Regions from separate parts of the Paenibacillus sp. EKM212P genome, predicted to be linked through region 2. Evidence: riboswitches for the same ligand, from Rfam matches in the RefSeq annotation. Region 2 holds a riboswitch; the other holds the start of a gene.
What was found. Region 2 has a riboswitch for cyclic di-GMP ahead of G9G54_RS15740 (LPXTG cell wall anchor domain-containing protein). Riboswitches for the same ligand answer to the same signal wherever they lie in the genome.
Positions count from the first base shown of each region.

Region 1: it holds a riboswitch for cyclic di-GMP, as region 2 does, so the genes downstream of both, G9G54_RS05210 (glycosyl hydrolase) here and G9G54_RS15740 (LPXTG cell wall anchor domain-containing protein) in region 2, are expected to answer to the same signal.

Region 1 covers NZ_JAAMNR010000001.1:1,093,599-1,105,031, reverse strand. The annotation lists gene G9G54_RS05235 (glycosyltransferase family 4 protein) at 1-831, shown strand, start outside; gene G9G54_RS05230 (glycosyltransferase family 4 protein) at 828-1,976, shown strand; gene G9G54_RS05225 (glycosyltransferase) at 2,005-3,105, shown strand; gene G9G54_RS05220 (UDP-glucose dehydrogenase family protein) at 3,111-4,439, shown strand; gene G9G54_RS05215 (sugar phosphate nucleotidyltransferase) at 5,070-6,446, shown strand; cyclic di-GMP riboswitch class I at 6,602-6,682, shown strand; gene G9G54_RS05210 (glycosyl hydrolase) at 6,697-8,265, shown strand; gene G9G54_RS05205 (hypothetical protein) at 8,314-10,608, shown strand; gene G9G54_RS05200 (hypothetical protein) at 10,921-11,103, shown strand; gene G9G54_RS05195 (helix-turn-helix domain-containing protein) at 11,157-11,433, opposite strand, start outside.
Region 2 covers NZ_JAAMNR010000005.1:24,753-36,185, forward strand. The annotation lists gene opp4A (oligopeptide ABC transporter substrate-binding protein) at 1-164, shown strand, start outside; gene G9G54_RS15705 (LysR family transcriptional regulator) at 228-1,166, shown strand; gene G9G54_RS15710 (amino acid ABC transporter permease) at 1,194-1,844, opposite strand; gene G9G54_RS15715 (amino acid ABC transporter permease) at 1,859-2,518, opposite strand; gene G9G54_RS15720 (transporter substrate-binding domain-containing protein) at 2,590-3,420, opposite strand; gene G9G54_RS15725 (amino acid ABC transporter ATP-binding protein) at 3,463-4,221, opposite strand; gene G9G54_RS15730 (cupin domain-containing protein) at 4,528-4,995, shown strand; gene G9G54_RS15735 (class D sortase) at 5,086-5,751, opposite strand; gene G9G54_RS15740 (LPXTG cell wall anchor domain-containing protein) at 5,861-9,424, opposite strand; cyclic di-GMP riboswitch class I at 9,648-9,728, opposite strand; gene G9G54_RS15745 (AraC family transcriptional regulator) at 9,779-10,660, opposite strand; gene G9G54_RS15750 (DUF445 domain-containing protein) at 11,254-11,433, shown strand, end outside.

The DNA of each region.
Region 1 (11,433 bases), on a different contig from region 2:
CACGGACCGTGGACGGAGGAAATGAAGATTGAAGGACAGGGCCTCAAGCATTTGTTAAAAACGACGTTGGCCAAATCCATTGAAATGAAAGCCTACGGATTGGCGGATAAATTTATAGTGCTCAGCGAAACTTTTCGGGATATTTTGCATGAGCACTATAAGGTTCCACTCAGCAAAATTCATATTATTCCTGGTGCGGCGAATGTAGAAAGGTTCCACCCGGCAGAGGATCAAGAAGCGGTGCGGAAGCGCCTGAATTTGCCGCAAAATGCGACGATTGTGCTAACCGTTCGTCGTCTTGTTAATCGAATGGGACTACTACAGCTACTGGAAGCATGGCGACGAGTAACCGAGCGTCATCCTGATCATGTGTTGCTGATTGGAGGAAAGGGCCCCTTGATGGAGGAATTGGCTTCCAAGGTGGCGGAATACAATCTTCATAACCATGTAAGGCTGCTCGGTTATGTGTCGGATGAGGAGCTTCCACTGTACCACCAAGCATCGAATTTGTTCGTTGTACCCACACAGGCACTGGAAGGTTTCGGTCTGATCACAGTGGAGGCGATGGCCTCGGGACTGCCGGTGCTGGCGACTCCTGTGGGTGGCAACAAGGAGATTTTAAGAGGATTCCGTCCCGAGCTTTTGTTCAAGGGAACGGATAGTGAAGCCATTGCTGAAGGGTTGCTGCGTGTGCTGGATCATCGTGAACTTCTACCGAATGCAAGGGAATGCCGGGACCATGTCCTGAGCAGATATACATGGGGACATGTAGCGGAGCAGGTGGAAGAGGTGTTCCGACAGGTCCTTGATAGAAAGGCGGCGGCGAAATGATGAGAGTAGCTTATATTGACCATACGGCAAGATGGAGCGGCGGCGAAGTCGCTTTGTACAACATACTGACGAATATCGGGGAACATATCGACCCGCTCGTTATTTTGGCAGAGGAGGGCGATTTAGCAGATCGGCTTCGGCAGCGTGATATTGATGTGCGCATCGTTCCATTGGACGATTCGATTCGCAATCGGGGACGGAATGCCGTGAATCTAGGTGCACCGGCAGCAGCTTTTCGTTTGCTGGCTTACGGTAGAAAACTTGCGCCCTTGCTGCGTGAGGAAAAGGTCGTGTGCGTTCACACGAACTCGCTCAAGTCTGCACTGTATGGTACAGTAGCCGCCAAATCGGCGAAGCTGCCCTTGATCTGGCATATCCGTGACCACATCGGTCCGCCGTATCTGAAGCCGATTGTGGCCAAAGGGATTCGGCTGATGTCCCGCTTTTTGCCCAACGGAGTGATTGCTAATTCCAAGTCCACGCTGAGTGCGTTGGAGTTACCCCCGGACAAAAAGACGCTTGTCGTTTATTCCGCTTTTGCCAAAGCAATTACAGCACGTGACACGGCTGCCCATGTACGTGGTGATGACTCGTTTAACGTCGTATTGGTCGGCAGATTGGCGGAATGGAAGGGACAGCATATTTTACTGGAAGCAGCACGCTCCTTTTTACCGGATCAGCGCGTGAAATTCTGGCTGGCTGGAGATGCGTTGTTCGGAGAAGAGGAATACAAGCAACGATTAGAGTCCACGATGCGCGAATACGGGTTGGCTAACGTCAATCTGCTGGGACACGTCGATGACATTCAAGGCCTGATGCAGCGTTGTGATTTGCTGATTCATACCTCTATTACACCAGAACCATTCGGTCAGGTCATTATTGAAGGCATGGCTGCGGGTCTCCCCGTGATTGCCTCCAATGAGGGTGGACCCAAGGAAACGGTGGTACCCCATGAAACCGGGCTGCTTATTGAACCGGGTGATCCGGCTAAGCTGGAAGCAGCCATCCGCTGGATGTTGGAGCATCCACAAGAACGTCAGCAGATGGGTGAGAGAGGGATGGAACGGGTCAAGAAGCATTTTGTCATCGAGAACACAGTTAAGGATATAGTTCATTACTATAAGGGTTTGTTGGCAGGAGTCTGACCGACATTCGCGTTAAAGGATGATTCAGATGAAAATAGCGATAGCGCACGATTACTTAATCCAAATGGGCGGAGCGGAAAGGGTAGTAGAGGTATTCCACGATATGTATCCGGAGGCTCCTATCTTCACAACGGTGTTCAGCGACGACCGCCTGTCGCGTAACTTGAAGGATGCGGATATTAGAGCCACTTGGCTACAAAAAGTCCCAGGAGTGAAGGACAACTTCAAAGGAGTGCTGCCGCTGTATCCCATTGCTATCCGTGATTTTGATTTTAGGGATTTCGACATTGTTTTAAGCTCCAGCAGTGCATTTATGAAAAGCATCCAGGTACCCAAACATACGTTTCACATTTGTTATTGTCACACACCGATGCGGTTTGCCTGGGATTACGATACATATATGGCCCGGCAGTCCAAATCCAACCTGCTCAAAAACATGCTCAAGCTGTACATGAACCGGTTGAAAACATGGGATGCCAAAACTTCTCGCAACGTAGACCAGTTTGTCGCCAACTCTTCGGTTGTTAAACGAAGAATTTTGCACTATTACCAAAGGGATTCGGATGTGATTTTCCCACCTATTAATACATCCCGTTTTAAACGCGCTACAAACATCGGTGACTATTACCTGATCGTATCCCGATTGGTGTCCTACAAGCGCATTGATCTCGCGATCGAAGCATTCAAACGTAACGGTCTCAAGCTGCGCATTGTGGGTGAAGGACCCGACCGTAAACGACTCGAAGGTATGGCTGCCCCGAACATTGAGTTCCTCGGCAGGCTTGAGGATGAAGAGGTTAACAAGCTGATGGCAGAATGCCGAGCGCTCGTTTTTCCGGGTGAAGAGGACTTCGGTATTACGCCTTTGGAGGCGAATGCGGCCGGACGGCCTGTCATCGCTTTTCAGGGTGGGGGAGCGCTGGATACGATTGTTCCTCATGTGAACGGCGTATTTTTCCGCAAGCATCAAGTAGAGGATGTGCTGGAGGCCGTCGAAAAGGTTGAGCAACATGCGTGGAATGTGGACGATATCATTACCCATGCCCGCAAATTTGATGAAGTAAACTTCAAGGATCAATTAAAAAAGTATGTAGAACAAGCCTATGTGAACTTTCTAAAAGGAGGATGAACGGAATGAAGCTGGCTGTAATCGGTACTGGATACGTTGGGCTCGTCTCGGGTGTATGTTTTGCGCAAAAAGGTAATGAGGTGATTTGTGTCGATCTGGAGCAGCACAAAATCGACATGTTGAACCGGGCAGAATCTCCGATTTATGAACCGGGTATTGAGGAATTGATCGCGTTGAATCTGGAAGCAGGCCGGTTGGAGTTCACCTCGGATTTGGCCGATGCGGTACGCCGCTCGGATATCGTAATTTTGGCGGTAGGTACCCCTTCTCTGGCTAACGGCGAGGCGAATTTGTCATACATTGAACAGGCGGCCGCTGATGTTGGGAAAGCCATGAACGGGTATAAGATTATTATGACCAAGAGTACTGTACCTGTCGGAACGAACGAAAAGATTAAGGACGTGTTGGCTCGTCACACGAGTTTGTCTTTCGATATCGTCTCCGCGCCGGAGTTCCTGAGAGAAGGTTCAGCCATCAATGATACGCTTTATCCGGATCGCATCATTATTGGTTTGGACAATACAGGATTGCGTGAAACCATGGTCACTCTGCATCAGGTGTTCACGGATAAAATCTATGTGACGGATATCCGTAGTGCTGAAATGATCAAATACGCGTCCAATGCGTTTCTGGCAACTAAAATTTCGTTCATTAACGAAATCGCTAATATTTGCGAAAAGGTTGGTGCCGATGTAACCTGTGTGGCTGACGGTATGGGTATGGACAAACGGATTGGCTCCTCTTTCCTACAAGCAGGGATCGGGTATGGTGGCTCTTGCTTTCCAAAAGACACAAATGCGCTTATCCAAATTGCAGGTAATGTAGACTATGAATTTAAGTTGTTGAAATCGGTGGTCGAGGTGAATACCGACCAGCGCTTTATGATTGTATCCAAGCTGCGCGAATCGCTGGGTCAACTGAACGGTGTGTCCATTGGCATTTGGGGCCTCGCCTTCAAGCCAAATACAGATGACATCCGCGAAGCTCCAGCACTGGAAATCGTAGAAACGCTCATTCAGGCAGGCGCTATTGTCAAACTGTATGATCCCATTGCGATGGATAAATTCAAGGAGCGCGTGGATCACCCGAATATTATGTGGTGCTCATCCCCACAGCAAGCCGCTGAAGGTAGCGACGCTGTGTGCCTGTTGACCGATTGGGAAGAGTTCAAAAAAGTCGATCTCGTACAACTGGCCTCCATTTTGCGCAAGCCGGTTCTCATTGACGGTCGTAACGTATTCGCTGAGGAACAGATCCAAGGCTCCGGGCTGGAATACTACTCCGTGGGTCGTCCGCGGATGAGTGGGTGGAATCGGGATAAAGTGGAAGTTTAAAAGTGACAGATTAAAAAGTGACTGTGGCGGTGTTGGAGGCGCTGAAGGCGCTACGCGTGCAGATTGTTCTTCCGATTGCTGTTACCCCCGGATTTTCTGGATTATATAAAACATTCAAAGGTTAAAATCCGGGGATAAAGGCAAACGCTGACGCTTCTTCAGAACAATTCTGCCCGCTCCGCTGCTTTTCGCCGTGGAGTCACAATTTTTAAACTCCCACCTTATGGGGGGAGTAGAAGGGCAGATCAGAAGGAGCGGCGCGGTTGATGCCGCTCCTTCCGATCAAAGCGCCATGCGGCTGTACCGCGGCGCCGCTCCTGTGAAGCAAGGCAGGTAAACGCCAAGCGTGAGATTTTACAGGCTGACCGGACTTAATAATGTCCGGTCGTGCCTTTTGCAATAAACGGTATGATCGGCATGATGCATTTTTGAGTAGCGCAGGGATGGATTTGAATCTGGAGAAGCGGAGCGTTCGCCTTTGACGTGGTATTCTTACATTTAAATGTCTTATACAATCCAAAGAATCCCACGGCAACAGCGATCATAAGATTAAATTCATACCGTAGCGGGTAGTCAACAACTCATCATCAGAACGATCATCCAACCAATATAGAGAGGAAGTGGAGAGTTATGAAGCTCGTACTTTTGTCTGGTGGTTCCGGTAAAAGATTATGGCCTTTGTCCAACGATTCCCGTTCCAAACAATTTTTGAAGGTACTGGAGAGCCCGGAGGGGATTTCGGAATCCATGGTACAGCGGGTATGGAGACAATTGGGAGACAATGGATTATCAGAATCCTCGTTTATTGCGACAGGGAGAGCACAGGTCGAAATGATCCAGAGTCAGGTCGGGCCGAATACGCGCATCATTGTTGAGCCGGAACGCAGAGACACCTTTCCTGCGATTGCGCTGACAGCGACTTATCTATATTCCATTGCTGGTGTTTCCCCTGATGAAATTATAGCTATTTTGCCTGTAGATCCTTATGTTGAGGATGCTTTCTTCGCTTCCGTAGCCCAGCTGGAACATACACTCCAGGAGAGTGAAGGCAAGCTTGCTTTAATCGGGGTTGTCCCTTCCTATCCTTCAGAGAAATATGGTTACATTATTCCGAAAAACGATGCCACCCAAGGTAGCACTGGCTACCGCGAAGTGAGCCATTTTCAAGAGAAACCCGACCGGGAGCAGGCGGAGCGTCTGATTGAACGCAATGCTCTATGGAACTGCGGGGTTTTTGCATTCAAATTAAGTTATTTGCTGGATATCTTGGCATCCAAGGGGTTGCCGCTTAATTATGAAGAAATGCAAAAGCAATACGCATCTCTGGAAAAAATCAGCTTTGACTATGAAGTAGTCGAGAAGGAAAAGGATATCGTAGTTCTTCCGTACGATGGTTTTTGGAAGGATTTGGGTACCTGGAATACACTCACAGAAGAAATGTCTAATCAACAAGTGGGCAGAGGTGTAGTAACGGAGGATTGCGTCAATACGAGTCTTATTAACGAGTTAGACATTCCTGTGGCGATCATTGGAACGAATGATCTGATTGTAGCCGCTAGCCCGGATGGTATTCTTGTGACCAATAAGGCTGAAAGTCCTCGCATTAAGGAAGTGCTCAAGGCTCATGATCAGCGTCCAATGTATGAAGAACGTCGTTGGGGGCAGTATCGGGTTGTGGATTATGTTAAGTATGACGAGGGTAACGAGGTATTGACCAAACGAATCCGCGTACGGAAAGGCAAAAATATCAGCTATCAGCTTCATTTCAAACGGAGTGAAATTTGGACCATTATTAGCGGTGAAGCGGAAATTATTTTGAATGAGAAGCTGCACAAAGTAAAAGCTGGTGATGTAGTTCGCATTCCTGAAGGAACGAAGCATAGCATTTTGGCTGTGACCGATGTGGATTTTATTGAGGTGCAGACTGGTTCTGAATTGGTTGAAGAGGATATTGTCCGCTTTTGTATGGATTGGAATGAAATTTCCCGTCACCAATTTATCTCATAATTGTTTTCGTAAAAACGAAAAAAAGACGAATCTATGAAAATTCATAGCTCAAACTGTCGAAATTGGGCGAAAACCTGTAAATTCATGAACATGACCTATTAAATTTTGGTAAAAGAAAGTCGATACTTAGGGTAAGAAGGAATCCAAACTCCTTCCAACGATAAACGCAGCCCTGTCGAAAGGCAGGTACGCAAAGCTAAAGGGCCTTCCGTAGGGATGGCAGCCTGGCTACCGAAAGGAAGAGCAAAAAGTGAGATTCAATTTTATTCCTCTGTATCGACTGATACGTCATGCACTCCCCGTAGTTATGCTTTTTTCTTTGTTGCCCGTCGGTTTTGGTGAATCTCTGTCTGTGGCGAATGCCGCTGCATTACAACCTGTTAATTCGGACGCTTCTACTCAGGCCCGTGAACTATACAGCTATTTACTCAGCATCTCGGGGAAAAAAATAATCACCGGTCAGCATGATTATTTGGAGAGTCCGGATGAATTAAGTAACAAGGTCCAAAAAATCAGTCAGGCGTATGTGGGTGTGCACGGCTATGAGATGGGAGCCATCTCAGGTCAATCTGCCGCTTCGGAAGCAGCACAACGTAAAAATGTTGTCGATAGCGCGATCCGCTGGAGCAGATCCGGAGGCATTGTGACGATGACTTTTCATGAAGCGCTGCCGGGTAGACCACTGACTTGGGCCAATGTGCAGGCGAAAGTAAGTCAGACGGAGTTCAATAAATACGTGACGCCAGGCACTGCGCAGTATAACCTCCTCATTGCCGATCTGGATAAGGTCGCTGTATCGCTAAAGCAGCTTCGTGATGCGGGTGTTCCGGTTTTATGGAGACCTTATCACGAAATGAATGGTGACTGGTTCTGGTGGGGAAACAAAACTAATTTCAATCAGCTATGGAATATCATGTATGACCGTTTTGTAAACACACATCAACTAGACAATCTGCTGTGGGTATGGAGCCCGAATGCTCCTAATTCGTATACCTTCCCGTATACCCCTAAATATCCGGGGGATGACAAAGTAGACATTTTGGCTGTAGACATTTACAACAATGATTTTGAACAAAGTCATTATGAAGGTCTGCTCGGGTTGGCAGGGGATAAGCCGATTGCCATTGGGGAACACGGTGAGATGCCCAGCTCCGAGGTATTACAGGCTCAGCCCAAATGGGTGTATTCCATGACTTGGGGAAAGATGCTGACCGAGAATAACACAACGGATCAAATTCAGGATTATATGAATGATTCGAGGAGCTTGACGCGAGATGATGTGAAAAATGGATTGGCAGCAGTTCAACAACCCGGGACAGATGTACCAACCCTACCGGACGAGGGGCAAAGCGAGCCTATCCCGGCTCCTCCTTCTGTTCCGGATATGGTTTATGCGAACGGGCTGCGGGGTGAATATTTTAACAACATGAATCTGGATGGTAGTGCTGCTTTGACCCGTACAGATAGCAAGCTGGACTATAACTGGCGTGCTGCCACAGCTGATGCAAGGGTGAACGCTGATCGGTTCTCCGTTCGCTGGACAGGTAAAATGAAGCCACAATATAGTGAGACCTATACGTTTACAACGATATCTGATGATGGAATCCGGGTATGGGTAGACGGCAAGCTAATTATTGATAGCTGGTTTAAGCAAAGCTGGACAGAGCGCAAGGGCAGTATCACCTTGCAAGCAGGTAAAATGGTAGATTTAAAAGTTGAATACTATGATGAATATGGTGACGCAATGGCACGTCTGATGTGGGAAAGTCAGCATGAAGCGAAAGCGGTGATTCCCGGTAACGCTTTGTTTCTTCCTTAATAGATTCTCTTTCCCGGTCAAAAATTTTGAGGAGAGAGGGTGGATCATATGATGAAAAAATGGTTGACCCACAGGTATACGCCAGTATTATCCGGGCTGCTGGGGGTCGTAGCTATAGCGCTGATCGCTTGGTTGATTTACACGCCTTCAAGGAGCGTAGAACTGCCGACGGATAAAGTAGCGGCAGCCAGTCCAGTATGGAAGCTGGGACAGAGGGATGATTCTTCAGCGGAATTTAGAGGAGTGATTGGTAGAGACAATATCAACATTCCTACAGCCTCTGCTTCTACCGAATCGTCGGCTAAAGGAATATCGTCTGCAACGTCCATAGCAGAGAATACAGCGGCCCCGGTATTGCTCAGCAGTGGAGATATTCCTCCCGGCTTGAATGCGTCCACGAATCCTGAACTGTCGCTCCAGTATAAGCTGGATCAAGTTCCTCCCAATGGAGTGATATTCCGTGTACGGATTTTGGATGCGGGCAAAGCTGTTCCGCAATTGGCTGTATTTTCAAATTATCAGCTGTCCGGTATCATTCAAATCGCTGGGGTTTCCGGTACGGGCAGTGCATATAATTACAAAAGCAACTACGAGTTGTATATCCCCAAAGAGCAATTGCAAAGCGGTGTTAACGTACTCAAGCTAAAGACAGCGCGCTGCCTATACTGCTCCTCTGCAGAAGATAAAAATGTGTGGTGGACCTGGGATGACTTGAGCTTGGAGACGTTAGCTTCACCTGCGATCGAACCGGTACACGGTAAATATATACTGACCGGAACAAATGTGAACAATAAAGAATTTTATTATGATCAGGGTGCAGTTAAGCATTTACCATACGTTCTCAAGTGGCTGGGCATTGCTTATAGTGGCAACGTCATGAGGGTCACCTGTGCCAGTAATGTGGGCAAGGCATGTACAGACGTGGATGATTACTATCAAACGTTAAAGCAGTATAATATGCAATCGTCTGCTTTGTATTTATATACAGGTGATATTAAGCTGCAAAAAGATGGTTCTCTGCCAGAGACGGCCAAGCAAAAGTTGCGCGATTATGTAAAAAAATACGGTTCTTATCTTCAATATTATGAAGTAGATAACGAACCTGGATTATTTAATCGCTCCAAGGCGGTAAACCTGGCTGTGGCCAAGTGGTTGAATACAGAAGGCAAGCAATTGGCACCGCATCTCAAAACCGTAGCACCGGGCTGGGCCTACTGGCCAACGTACTCTACCAAGGCGTGCAAAAATCAAACTAGTGGTACGCAAAAATGCGGTGACCCAGATGGATGGGAACGGGACCCGGCGCAACGTAAACAGCTGGAGGAAGTCACCGACCTGACCAATGGACACGCCTATGGTGAATCGTATAATGAAGAGGGCGGGGGCAGCTTCGTCCAAAATTTGAAAACCTTCGGCGGTTCGAGCAATGGACTGGCGAAAAAGATGCTGAACACAGAGTTCGGTACCAATGATACGCATCGAGACAATCCAGATTACGGGGCTAGTCAGCCACAAGCAGCTGCATTCGACCGGATTATGCGTTCGCAAATTGGGTTTGCCGATATGTTTATCCAGCACGCTGCTTTTTATAAAGATTATACGCTGTTTAAAACAGGCTTCGATCTGCAAAGTCATAACCCGGCCAACACAGAAATTTATCCGTTCGGGCAAGGACAGGACACCCGCGTTAAGATCATGAGACGCTTGAGCTTAGCCTATGCCACCCATGGAAAACCTCTGACTTATACAGTGCTGAATCCAGAGGATACCAAGGATAAGATGGTGTATGTTCGTGCGGTGGATACGTCCAAGCTTAAACCGCTGGCAGGTAGCGGCGCTACTTCAGACAAATTGCTGGTGAATCTAGTGAATTTCGAAGCTACCCCGCAGACCGTTCGTGTACGGGTAACGATGCCGAAATCCGGTTTGTACACGGGTGAACGTTTTGGAGCGGGTTCTACTTACAGTCAGGCACAGCGTTCCATATCAGGGCTCAAGGCTTCTCCTGCCCTTGATTTTGAAGAAAAGCTGGGTCCTGGCGAAGCGGTACAATATATTTTGGAATTAAAAAGCACAGATCAGACCGCAGCTTCAGCCCCAACAGGGGTGAAGGCTGCCTCTGTTCAGGATGGGGCGGTAAAAATTAATTGGCTTCAGGCAGAAGGCGTATCTTCCTATGATGTGCTGCGTGCTGACGGGACCGACGGGGCCTATCAGGTGATTGCCTCGCAAGTAGCGGGAAGCACGTACACAGACCGCACAGTAAAAGCTGGAGGCCACTATGTCTACAAAGTCCGGGCGACCGGAGGCACTCAGGTTTCCCAGGCAGCCGAGGTCGCTTAATAACAGATCGGAATGTATATAGGACCTGAGTTAACGAATACCTAACATCATTTCGAAATAAAACAAAAAAGAACCTATCAGGAGAAAATAGGACCTGACAGGTTCTTTTTTGTTGGAAAATCGTTCTGATTTGCCAATACTTTACGTATAATGAAGAAAAAAATAAGAAAATCCTTTTATATTCTCGTCATAAGACGACAACATTGCAGGTATGTATTCATATATAATAGTTTTGTTCATGACTATACATACATGGTTTTGTGGGAAATCTCTTTCCGATGACCAAGAATAATAAAGCGAGGTTAATGCTGAATGAACAAGGAGACAGAATTAGGGGTGAACAACCCTCTTTTTCAAAACAACGTACGGAAAGTAGACAAAGCCGCTATCGACTTGGACATCCGGGACATTTTGCTCCAATGTGGGTTCACGATGCCAGAATGGCTAGAAAGCGACGCTGATGGAACCATATACCGGAAGGACAAGCGCGTGTAAATTCCAACGGTTGGTCTTACTTGAGCGAGACGTGAAGCAATCGGCCGCTTTCTTTATTCCAACATTCGTTCCATTCGGACAAATGCAATAAAACGTTTGGCTTCTTCCTCAGACAAGGTGCGTCCGTCAATGGTCAGGTTGAAACGTTGCAGAATATCCTCGTCGGACAGTTCAAGCTGGTCCACAAATTCCCTCACATCTGAATCCAATATTGCCGCCGGATGGCTCGTACGTCCCACCAAGTAGTCAATCGTTACCCCGAAAATATCAGCGAGCTTGGTCAGGATCTCAAAATCTGGCTTGCGCCTATTTTTTTCATAGTGAGAAAGA
Region 2 (11,433 bases):
ATATGAGCGAGGAGGCACCCATCGTACCTACGTTATTCCGTTACTCGTTAGAGGCAGTGAATAATCGGGTAGCCAATTACGATATTACTCGTGGCAAGGAGTATGATGCAGACACGTTTGCGAATATTACGTTGACTGCGGAAAAAGCAGAAGTAGCCCAATAATCTAAAAAAGCGCAATAACCTGAAGAAGAAGCGCGAACCGGATGGATCCGATCTTGCGCTTCTTTGACCTTTTCATGCAATCATTCTGGGGATTCTCGAGAGGAGAGAAGGAAGACGGAAATACGTCAGCTTCAATACTTCATTGCCGTATGCGAGGAACTGCATTTTACGAAAGCTTCGGAAAAGATCGGAATCTCCCAACCCACGCTTAGCTTGCAAATTAAGGCGTTGGAGGAGGAATTGGGCATGACGCTTTTTGACCGTGCAGGCAAGAAGATTAAAATGACAGATGCCGGGAAGTTGTTGCTGCAACACAGTGCACATGCGCTCAAGGATTTACAGCAAGCAAAGGCTTCCATTGAGGAGTTGCGCACCGAGCAACGCGGGAGTTTGCGGATTGGTATTGCATTACCGGAGCTGGAGGAACCATTGCAAGAAATGCTTATCCATTTTCATCAGTTATTTCCTAGAGTCAGCCTGCACATCCATCCATCATTTGATGTAACAGAACAGTTGCTGGATAACCGAATGGATGTTGGCATTACGTTGCATTCGGGTACGGATGAAAGGCTTGTCCAGCTTCCTCTTCGTACGGAGAACTACTGTCTTGTTGTTCCGGTAGAGCATGTGTTTTCCAACCGTTCTTCCATTACGCTGGACGAATTGAGGCATGTACCCTGGGCGATGCAGCCAGAGTGTCATCCCGGCAGGAAGCTGATTGAGAAGTGCTTCCGGGATCGCGGGTATCCCTTTGCAACCGTCTTGGAGACAAATTCCATACCTTCAATCCTGCGCTGGGTGCAGGAGGGACTTGCCGTAACCCTACAGACGGAGTCCCTTGCGGCAGAATTGGATCGCTCACAATTTTGCACTGTACCTATTTTGTGCGGCGTGCTCCAGGGTCAGCTAGAGTTGATTTATCGGTCTGGCCGTTATCAGGGAGAAGCATTGAAGCGATTAATTGAAAAGATACAAGCTGTACTAACAGTGCGTTCCAACTAGTGGCAACGCTGATGAGTATCACGAGCTTTAATGTGTACGAACTTCCAGCCTGCGTGCAATCAGTGACATACTGTAATTGACAGCAAAGTACAGGAAAGCTGCGAACAGCAGGGCTGGAATGACAAAGGATTGATTTTGCCCACCGACAATCTGAATGTTATGCGTCAGCTCCGGCAAACTGATAATGACAGCCAGTGAGGTATCCTTGAATAGGGAAATGAACTGGCTGACAATCGGGGGCACCATGCGACGAAGCGCTTGGGGCAGAATGATATGCCATAAGGTTTGGGAGTAGCTTAGACCGGAGGAACGTGCGGCTTCCACCTGTCCTTTATGGACCGAATTCAGACCGCTGCGCACAATCTCGGCGATCATGGCTCCCTCGAAGATCGACAGGCCTGTAATGGCTGCCCACTTGAGGGAAATCGACAATCCGATGGATGGTAAAACCATACCGATGAAGAAAATAATGAGCAATAATGGAAGATTGCGAATGAGATCAATGATAAAGGCTGCAACCTGTGAAATGACAGGTAAGCGAGTATAGCGCAGGATGCCGAATAAGATACCGAGAACGAAGCTGAACACGATAGAGTAAATAGCAACCTCCAGCGTGAGCAGGAAGCCCTCCAGTATAAAACGCACATTAGGCCATACAAACAATCCACCGAAATCCATACGGGCTTCCCTCCTTAGGATGTTTTGGACAGACGCCGTTCCATATATAGTACAAGAAAGCTAAGCGGAACCGTCAAGATAAGATACAACAGCGCCGTGATGGCGTAGACTGTGATGGGCAGGAAGGTATCCGAGTTAATGAGGTCCGAGTAATACATTAGGTCCAGTCCGGCCACAATAGCCAGCACGGAAGAGTTTTTGACCAGATTAATGAATTGGTTGCCGATCGCAGGCAGTACAATTTTGATGGCTTGCGGTAAAATAATGCTGATCATCGTCTGGTTGTAACTCAACCCGGAGGACCTTGCCGCTTCAAATTGCCCCTTGGGCACAGATTGAATGCCGGCACGTATGGCTTCAGCAATAAAGGAGGCCGTGTATACGGTCAATCCAAGCGTTCCAGATACGAATCCGTCCAAAGGGATGCCCAAAGTGGGAAGCCCGAGATAAAAAAACAGTACGACGATCAGCAATGGGATATTGCGGATGACCTCTACATAGACGGTACCGATCCAGTTCAGCCATTTAAAAGGCGCAATTCGGAGGATGGCAATAATAGCCCCCAGAATAAAGCTTCCAACCAAGGCAATGACACTAGCTTGAACGGTATGAAGCAAGCCTTCTCTGAAACGGTCGCTATGATCAAAAAGTACGTTGATATCAAAAGTAAGCATCTGCGAATTTACCTCCTTATCCAGACCTAAGAAAGGAAGGAGCTCGCAATCGCGGCTCCTTCACAAGAATACTATTCGGGTTTAACCCCAAGCCATTGCTCGTGGAGCTTATCGTATTCACCGTTGCTTTTCAGTTCCTTGAGCGTATCATTAATGGCTTGCAGCAGTTCGGGTTGTCCCTTCTTCACTGCAATGCCGTAAGGTTCCTCTGTGAAGTTCCCCCCTACAAGAGTATAATTCGGGTCTTGCTGCTGCATGCCGAGCAGAATAGAGTTATCCGTAGTCAAGGCTTCTCCTTTACCTGCTTTGAGGGCGTTGAAAGCATCCTGATAGTTTTCGAATTCCAATATCGTTGCTTCAGGTGCTTTTTCACGGATATTTTTGGCGGAGGTAGAGCCTTTCACGGCGAGCACCTTGGTTTTTGGGGTCAGAGACTCCAGCCCGGTGATGGGGCTCCCCTTTTTCACGAGCAGAGATTGCCCGGCGTTAAAATAAACGTCGCTGAAATCAACCTGCTTTTTACGTTCATCCGAAATGGTCATCGTCGCGATAATGGCGTCAATGTCCCCATTTTGCAATAAGGTGATTCGTGTTTTGGACGTGACCTCTTTTAGTTCAAGTTTGGTTTCATCGCCAAAAATATGTTTGGCTACAGCCTTAGCGATGTCGATATCAAAGCCTTCTACTTTTCCGCTAGCCGGGTCTTTCAGTCCGAACAGCTTGGTATCGTATTTCACACCAACGACCAGTTTGCCACGCTGTTTGATCGCTTCCAGCCCGTTGGCTGCTGCCGGCTCATTCCCCGACGTTGCCGCTCCTTCTTTGCCTCCACAGCCTGCCAAGACGAGCAGACAAGATAAAGCTACCAGCACCAAAGTACTCCATTGAAATCTTTTTCTCATCAGAACATTCCCCTTTCGATTTACGCTACATTGGTAGTCTGTTTAATGATGAATCAGACGGCTCAGGAACAGGCGAGCCCGTTCTTCACCCGGATTCTGAAAAAATTCGGCAGGTTGGCTGTCTTCCAAAATCTGTCCTTTGTCCATAAAAATCACGCGGTCTGCTACTTCACGTGCAAAGCCCATTTCATGAGTGACAATGACCATTGTGATGCCCTGATGGGCGAGCGAGCGCATAACATCCAGTACCTCTCCGATCGTTTCGGGATCAAGTGCTGAAGTAGGCTCGTCGAACAACATAATTTTTGGATTCATCGCGAGCCCACGGGCGATCGCGACCCGCTGCTGCTGTCCACCGGACAATTGGGCGGGGTAGCTTTGTGCCTTTTCTTCGATTCCGACGCGCTTTAGATAGGTGATGGCTGTTTGAGTAGCTTCTTCTTTCGAGATGCCCAGTACCTTCATAGGTGCCAGTACAATGTTTTCAATCACCTTTTTGTGTGGATACAGATTGAAATGTTGGAACACCATCCCGATGTTGCGGCGGAAGGCATTAATATCAATCTTTTTGTCATGTACAGGGACCTCGTTAACGATCAGCTCCCCATCCGATATCGTTTCCAGACGATTGATGCAGCGAAGCAGGGTGCTTTTACCCGAGCCGGAGGGACCGATGATTACGACGACCTCGCCCTCCTTAATTTGAAGATTGATGTCTTTGAGTACATGGAAGTGACCGTAATGCTTGTTGACATTGCGAAACTGGATCAGAGAGCTCACCCCTTTTAGGCTTGGATACATAGCTTAGTAGACGGATTGACATGATCAAGCTCTATTAGAATTTCAAAATTTCTCTCATGATACTATAAGCTTACAATAAAAAACAAGATTTTATGTCATAAAACTTTACGTGTATTATATTTTGGTATGTCCTTTTGCTTGTTAACTGCTATTTATATGATAAAATTAAATGAATATTCACAATTTAATGTTATTTAATTTTACATGGAATAATAGCGTTCGACATGCCAAGGGAGAAACGTGACAAAAGCAACGCTATGTTTTACAGTAGGGAAGAAGGAATTTAGGGTAAAGGAAGGTTAGACAATGACGAAAGCTATTTCACCGCTAGTAACGGCATTGGGCATGGAGCCCCATCCAGAAGGCGGCTGGTACAAAGAGATGTGGAAGGCCCATTTCCAAATTCCGAAGCCTGTACTGCCGGATGTGTATTCCGGTCCGCGCTTTGCAGCTTCGTCTACGTATTTCTTGCTACATCCGGGCGAGTTCTCCGAGTGGCATGTGGTCCATTCTGATGAGCTGTGGTTATATCATAGCGGAAGCCCTGTAGAGTTGAAATTGGGTGGAAGCGGAGAAGAGCCTGGTGAAGAAACTGTGATTATCGTCGGTGCGGATGTGGAGGCAGGACAGCATCCACAAGCACTCGTCCCAGGAGCAGTATGGCAAACGGCACGTCCGCTTGGGGATGAGCCCGTGCTGGTAACCTGTGTGGTTGCACCAGGATTCCACTTTGATGATTTCAAGCTGATTGCCAAGAATCCAACTGAATCATGATGTGAGCATTGGCGGGTGTATTTCTGTAATGAACAGGAATGGCCCGCCTGATTTATTTTTACTCATAGAAATAGGTACTTTAAAATGGCTTTAGGTGCTTAGTTTGGCCTGAACAATGAGACGATGGGTGGGGTTGACGAGAGGGTCACATGTAATCAGCGTGAGCAGCTTTTGTTTTTTGAAGCTTTTTAGAACAGACACGTCCGTAGGATCAACCACCTTCAGGCTATAAACGCTATATACATATTGGTTACCCCGAGTGTTGACAACAATCTTATCCCCAATCTTCAATTCATTTAGACGATTAAATAAACGTCCAGAGGTACGGGCTCGATGAGCAGCAATGGCGGCATTCCCCACTTGTCCCAGCGTCCCCGTTTCCGGCATATGTACAGCCGCGTGTCTCATATTTATCCTCGTTGCGCCTTCCAATACAGGGAGCTTTAAAGCAATACGACTTATACTAATAGTGGCTATGGGAGTTTGTTCATTAGCGCTTGCCATGGGAGCAGGAGGTGGGGAAGTATTTTGTCGTGCTTCACTAACCGGAACTTTCGTAAGACGAGTGGACAAGCTAGCATAGCTGTCTGTAAGACTGGCGGTGCTAAGCGCATCGCTTTTTCCTGATGGTAGCTCGGCTGCTTTTAATAGCTTGCTTTGTTCCTGATCCTCATTCCATTCCGTCGCTTTAGGAAACAAAATAAAAAGTAAGCCTAACACAATAAATACGTAGGAAAGTTTACGCAGACGCAGCAATCTCGCCTCCCCTAAGCAAAGTACGGATTATACATACTTTTTTAAAAAATGCCCCATTCCCGGCTCATTCCAATCGGGAATGAGCCGGGAATGGGGCAGGTGATTAATTTTATTTTTTGTTTGTCCGTCTAAATTTCAAAAATACGCCCCATATAACCATCGCTATGCCTGTCAAATAGAACGGAACGGGGCTGCTTTCACCTGTTTGGGGTAATTGATGTACCGCAGGTGTATTCTCCGGCTCTTCAGGTTCTTTCCCTGGAACCTTGAGACGGATCTTAGGTTCGGGATCGTCTTTCGAATCCACCGGAGGAGGAGGATCTTGATGAGGCATGACGGCTGGCAGTTCCGGCGGTATAGGCGCAGGTTCCTCCTGTGGAGAGACTATGTCCTCCGGAGACTTTGGCAATGACGGAGGGACGATTATAGACGGAATATCGGGTATTTCCGGATCTTTGTCATGTTTTTTACCTGAGCCTCCGGACGGGGGTGAGGGGTTTGGATGAGTAGGCGTTCCTGGTCCTGAGGGATTCGTGGGGTCTGTTGGAGTTCCCGGGTCTACAGGTGGTTCAGGGTCGTTTTTCTTTTCTTTACGATTGGTGATCACAACCCTCTTTACGCCAGAGCTTTGTCGCAGTGTTGCGTCTATTTTGATCTCGAGCTTGCCCTCGGTGATTTTATAGCCCTCCGGTGCTGCCAATTCTTCCAAGATGTAATCGTCATGAAGCAAGGAAGAAAAGATGATTTTGCCTTCCTGATTGGTGGTCTGAATGAGAGGGGCTCTTTTTTGACCTTTATCATAGAGCGCAAACTGTGCGCCAGGCAGTACCTTGTCAGGCATATCCTGATCTACCTTGGTCAGCTCAAGACTTTCGGTCACACCCCCGCCAGAACCGGAGCCGGAAGACGTTCGTACGATGATTTCCTGGCTGGTTTCCCGCAGTTCTGTCGTCAAGCGATCCCCCTCAAAGGCAACCTTATTACTCACTTTGGCTTTGTCTTCAGCATGAATGAACGATTGGTATTCAAGTATAAAAGCAGTGGAAATATCCTTAGCAAAAGTAAGTTCAAAAGTTTGCTGGCCTTGAGCATCTGTCTTGATATACAGCTTGTAATCTTGGTTTCTAATCAACTCGGTGCCCTTGGTGGTATTTCCGTTGGCAGCGATGATTGTAGAGTATAAATGAAAGGAATCCTCAATTAAGATTTGATTGCTGCTAGGCTGATCTATAATTTTAGCGTTGGATACATGGGACTGTCCTTCATTGATACGGATGCTCCAGTCAATCTTATTTCCATTTTGTGTACCGACTTTAGATACATATTCTCCGCCATGAGGTAACGTGACTTGCGCTGTCCATTCGGAGACAGTTTTTTGTCCATCCAGTAGAAGGGCTTGATTATGGATTTCCTTTTCAATCAGTTCTCCTTCCAATGAAGTTTGAAAGGTAATCCAATAGGGAGTCTGTATCTTATTTTTGAACTGGATACGCAATTCATTACCATTTTGCTCGGAGGGAGGAATAATGGTGTATTGATCTGCTGGGATTTCAGCCCCTTTTTGTACGCCATCCCACCATCCCAGCAAGGTCATATCGTATACTTTTACGGAGGCGGGCAGTAACTTCTGACCTTGCAACAAGGGGTCTCTCACTTCCGCGTGATTCAGGATCTTGCGATTGTAGTTAGCTTTAATGTCCCAGGTAATGAGCTTGGAGGTCGCATTATAGCTTCCTTGCTTGGCACCGTTTCGTTGTGTCATAAAGTCCGGCCAGATCGGGCACTCCACTTCTTGCGATGATCTTTCCCCGTCTTCAAACTGGTATTCTATATGGGATTTATTACGAAACTCGGGCTTCGTCGTATCCGTTTTCCAGTCATTATTATAGGTAGTTGAATACTTGATTGTATAAGCCTCCTGAATGGCTTTATGAAAAATGAGCGTAAATCCTTGTTTATAGTCCTGTGATAGAGGAATCAGCTCATAATCCGTGGGTGCACGTAACTCCGTTGTTCCGTCAACACTTTGAATTTTCAGGGTGTCCGGTAACAAGGCCAAGCCCCCGTTTGGAAACATATCCTGAATGACAATATTTTTCATGGTGTACAAGTCTGTATTGATGGTAATCACCCAAGGTATGATTTTGGTGTTGTAATTGGGTGTGTCATACATTTTAGTCATAACTCCACTTATGATTTCCGTCGATACGATCTTCTGGGTTCCATCTGAGGTTATGATGTTTGTAACTTTTTCATTTTCATAGACACGGCCTCTGGCTTGAGTCTGGTATCGGATGGTATAGGCTGAATCTACGTCGAAGTTAAATTGAAGTTTGAAGCCGTTGCGGTCCGGATAATCAACTGGGATGACAGTATACGCCCACGATGGGAGTTCCTCCAGTGTGTTTCCTTTAAATACTTTCAAAGAACCGGGCAGCAATTCTTGAGTTTTATTGAAATGATCAATTAAAAGAGCTTTGGCTTCGGGGATTTTTGTCTCGCTGAAGTTATATCTTATGGCCCACGAGAGTGTTTGTGTGGCATGATCATATTTTTCAACCTTTTTGGACAAAAATTCACCACGTTCCACCTGAACCGTAGCGGTAGCAATAACGTTCTCTATCGTATCTCCTGAAAGCGTTGCTGTGTTGGAGAAACGAGTTTCATCGCCAATAATACGCGTGGAATATTGAATCTGATAGGCCGTGTTAATGCTATCGTCTTGAAAATGAATCACAAACCCTGTCCCGGCTTGATCTGCTTCAATGGCATATTCACTTGCATTCACTAGGTCTCGAACAACGGTCGAGCCGTCGATATTGACTTGTAGATGATAGAGCCGGATAGAGTCTCTTCTGAGTTCCAGCCCTGAAGGAATTGGATCGGTGATGAGGGCATGCTTTACGGTGTTTAGCTGTTTGTTCACATCAATGGTCCAGTCGATCTGATTGGTGCCAGCTATTTTCCCTTGTTTGCTTAGGGTTGGCCCTGACTGGGGTTTTACATTCACGATGACCGTTTGTACCCCGCCTTTGATCGGAATCGCAATGATGATCTCTGTACTGCCTTTCACCGTTTCTTTCGTAAACTCGGTTTTGATTTGCAGTTTGCCGCTGACATTGGAATGATTCTCTACATATTGGTTAAAGGTCATGATCACCTTGCCCTGACGATCTACTGTGAAGTATCCCACGGTTCCGTCGGTAGTGACTAACGGAGATGAGATATCAGTGTAGATGATAAACTGTTCTGGTAAATGAAAGGTGAAGGTGTCCCCTGACTTATAGGTATTGTCAGGAAGCTCCCATTCATAGCCTAGTTGGATGGCTGATCCGATGTCGAATTGGCTGTCTGGACTATATACCGCATCAATGACACGCCCTGCTTCGTCGGTCAGGCTCAACTTCGTTAATATGCTCTGCGGAGCTGCATCATGTTGAGACTTTGAACTGGTTGCTCCTTGAACGAAGGGAACCGTGTTTGAAGGAATCTCCCTAGGAGGTTCAAGGTTTGGGGCAACGTATACAGCATCCGTAACGGTATGGTTAGGATCGGATACAGCACTCTGCGGCAGTTCTGGGGCTGGAGCATCTGCGTAAGCCAGCGTTACGCTGAAAAAGCTTTGGACAATGAGCAATAAGGCAATGATCATTACATTTATTTTTGTTCTCATGCTCCAAGTGATTCTCCTATTCATCGTAATATGGCAATGCTTCGGCGGTTATGTTTTTCCTTCCCTCCTCCTAGTTCGAAATTAGTATATTCAGCATGCTAGGCTGACATGACTATCCCAATAGAAAAAAAGCCCTGATCATAGCGATCAGGGCTTTCTTCGAGAGAGGTAAAGCAATTTGTGATGGATCTATGTAAAAAAGACATAATAAAAAGCTCGTTCATCTGGTAGCTGGCTGCCATCTGGAAAGGAAGGCCCTATAGTTTTGCGTCACTGCCTTTCGACAGTTTTGCCATTAACTTGAATAGCTTGTGCGTCTATCATCTATCAAACTGATTTCATGTAACCTCTCATCTACAACTTTGAACGGTTCCCCCATTTTTTGCGGAAGGAATGAGGTGTTTCTCCTACATGCTCCTTGAATAGGTTAATAAAATGGCTCGTATTGGGAATCCCTACGTACCTTGCGATATCCACAATGGACATGTCACTGGTTTTAAGCCAGCTTTGAGCGGCTGTGATGCGGACATTAATGAGATAATCAATCGGAGAGAAACCGATCTGCTTTTTGAAATTTTTAGCCAGATTAAACTTGTTTAATTCAAACATATCTGCCAGCGAGTCCAGTGTTATTCGCTCACAGTAGGACTGATCCAAATATTGCTGTACCCGACGTACTTCGCTCAGGGTTTCAGCATTCACACACGGATGATCATAGGGATGTTGCAAAATGCACATTAGTATTTCACCAATGAGCCTGGACGTTAGTAGCTCAGCGGAAAGACTTCTGTCAGACTGCCCACAAATCAGAGCATGGAGCTTATCCAATATAATATGCGGATTATGCATGGAAATGACCGGTTTATTATGCTTGGCAAATTGTTCGTAAAAATTTTCAATCAGGTTGCCATACAGGTACAAGCTGATAAACTCCCAGGATTCATGACCGGAGGTGCTGTATTGAACATATTCCTCGCAATTAACAAAGAACAAATCTTGAGGTTTTAAGATATATTTCTTGCCCCGGTACAGTAATTCTCCCTTACCAGACAACGTAAAGACAAGCAAAAAAGAGGAAAGTTCTTTCCTTTCCATCGTAAAAGCAGAAGTTTTTTGGAAGTAGCCTAATTCCTGGATATATAAAAGGGATTGCTTGGCAAAAGCGGAGGGAGTGCGTACAATTACGACCGGATCGCCATTCCAGAGGCCCACGTTGTTTTTTTGGTCTGTTGTCATATTCAATTCCTTTACAAAAAAGCAATTTTATCTAGCATATCTTGGTTTGAATTACCAATATATAATGGCTGATTAAACATGATTCCCTATTTATAAAAGTTTATTTTATCACATCAAATATGTCTATATAGCAAAATATGTGTTTGAATTTTATGGGAGTATCACTTTTTATGGATATATAACCTGGTAATCCATAGGAAAAAGTCGAATGCTGTTGAAAGAATCTGGGGTTATCATGGATTCAAATCCTTTCTGAGGTCAAATACCAACATGGTACTGAAAAAAGGTATCTTATGCCCATTCAACTTTCTTGTTCACTTCTCCTTTCGGTTTAAAAAAAATGGGACTTGGTTCTGATAAAATGGTTCGTAAGGCTTATTATTGAAAATAAGAGTTTGGGCCCAGTGCTGTGATTTTGTTCACAAACATGAATGTAAAAAAGAGAGATATATGCATAAAAAATTACGCAAAAAGTGCCCTTGCGCGTTTCATCTCAAGTGCTTTCAACTTTGGAAATGACACGGGCAATGATATGATGGGTAATACAGGTATAGTGCTTTACTTACTCGACAGTCAGTTTGGAGGATTACAGGATGGGAAAACCAAAAAATACGAAAACCGCAGCGGCTTGGTCGCTCGTTATTCTAGGGGCAGGCTTTGCAGCCACATTGCCCTTCCAGCAATATGGCTGGGCTCGTTTGTTAGCCGGAGCTTTTGAGGCAGGACTTGTAGGGGGACTGGCAGACTGGTTCGCTGTCACTGCTTTGTTCCGT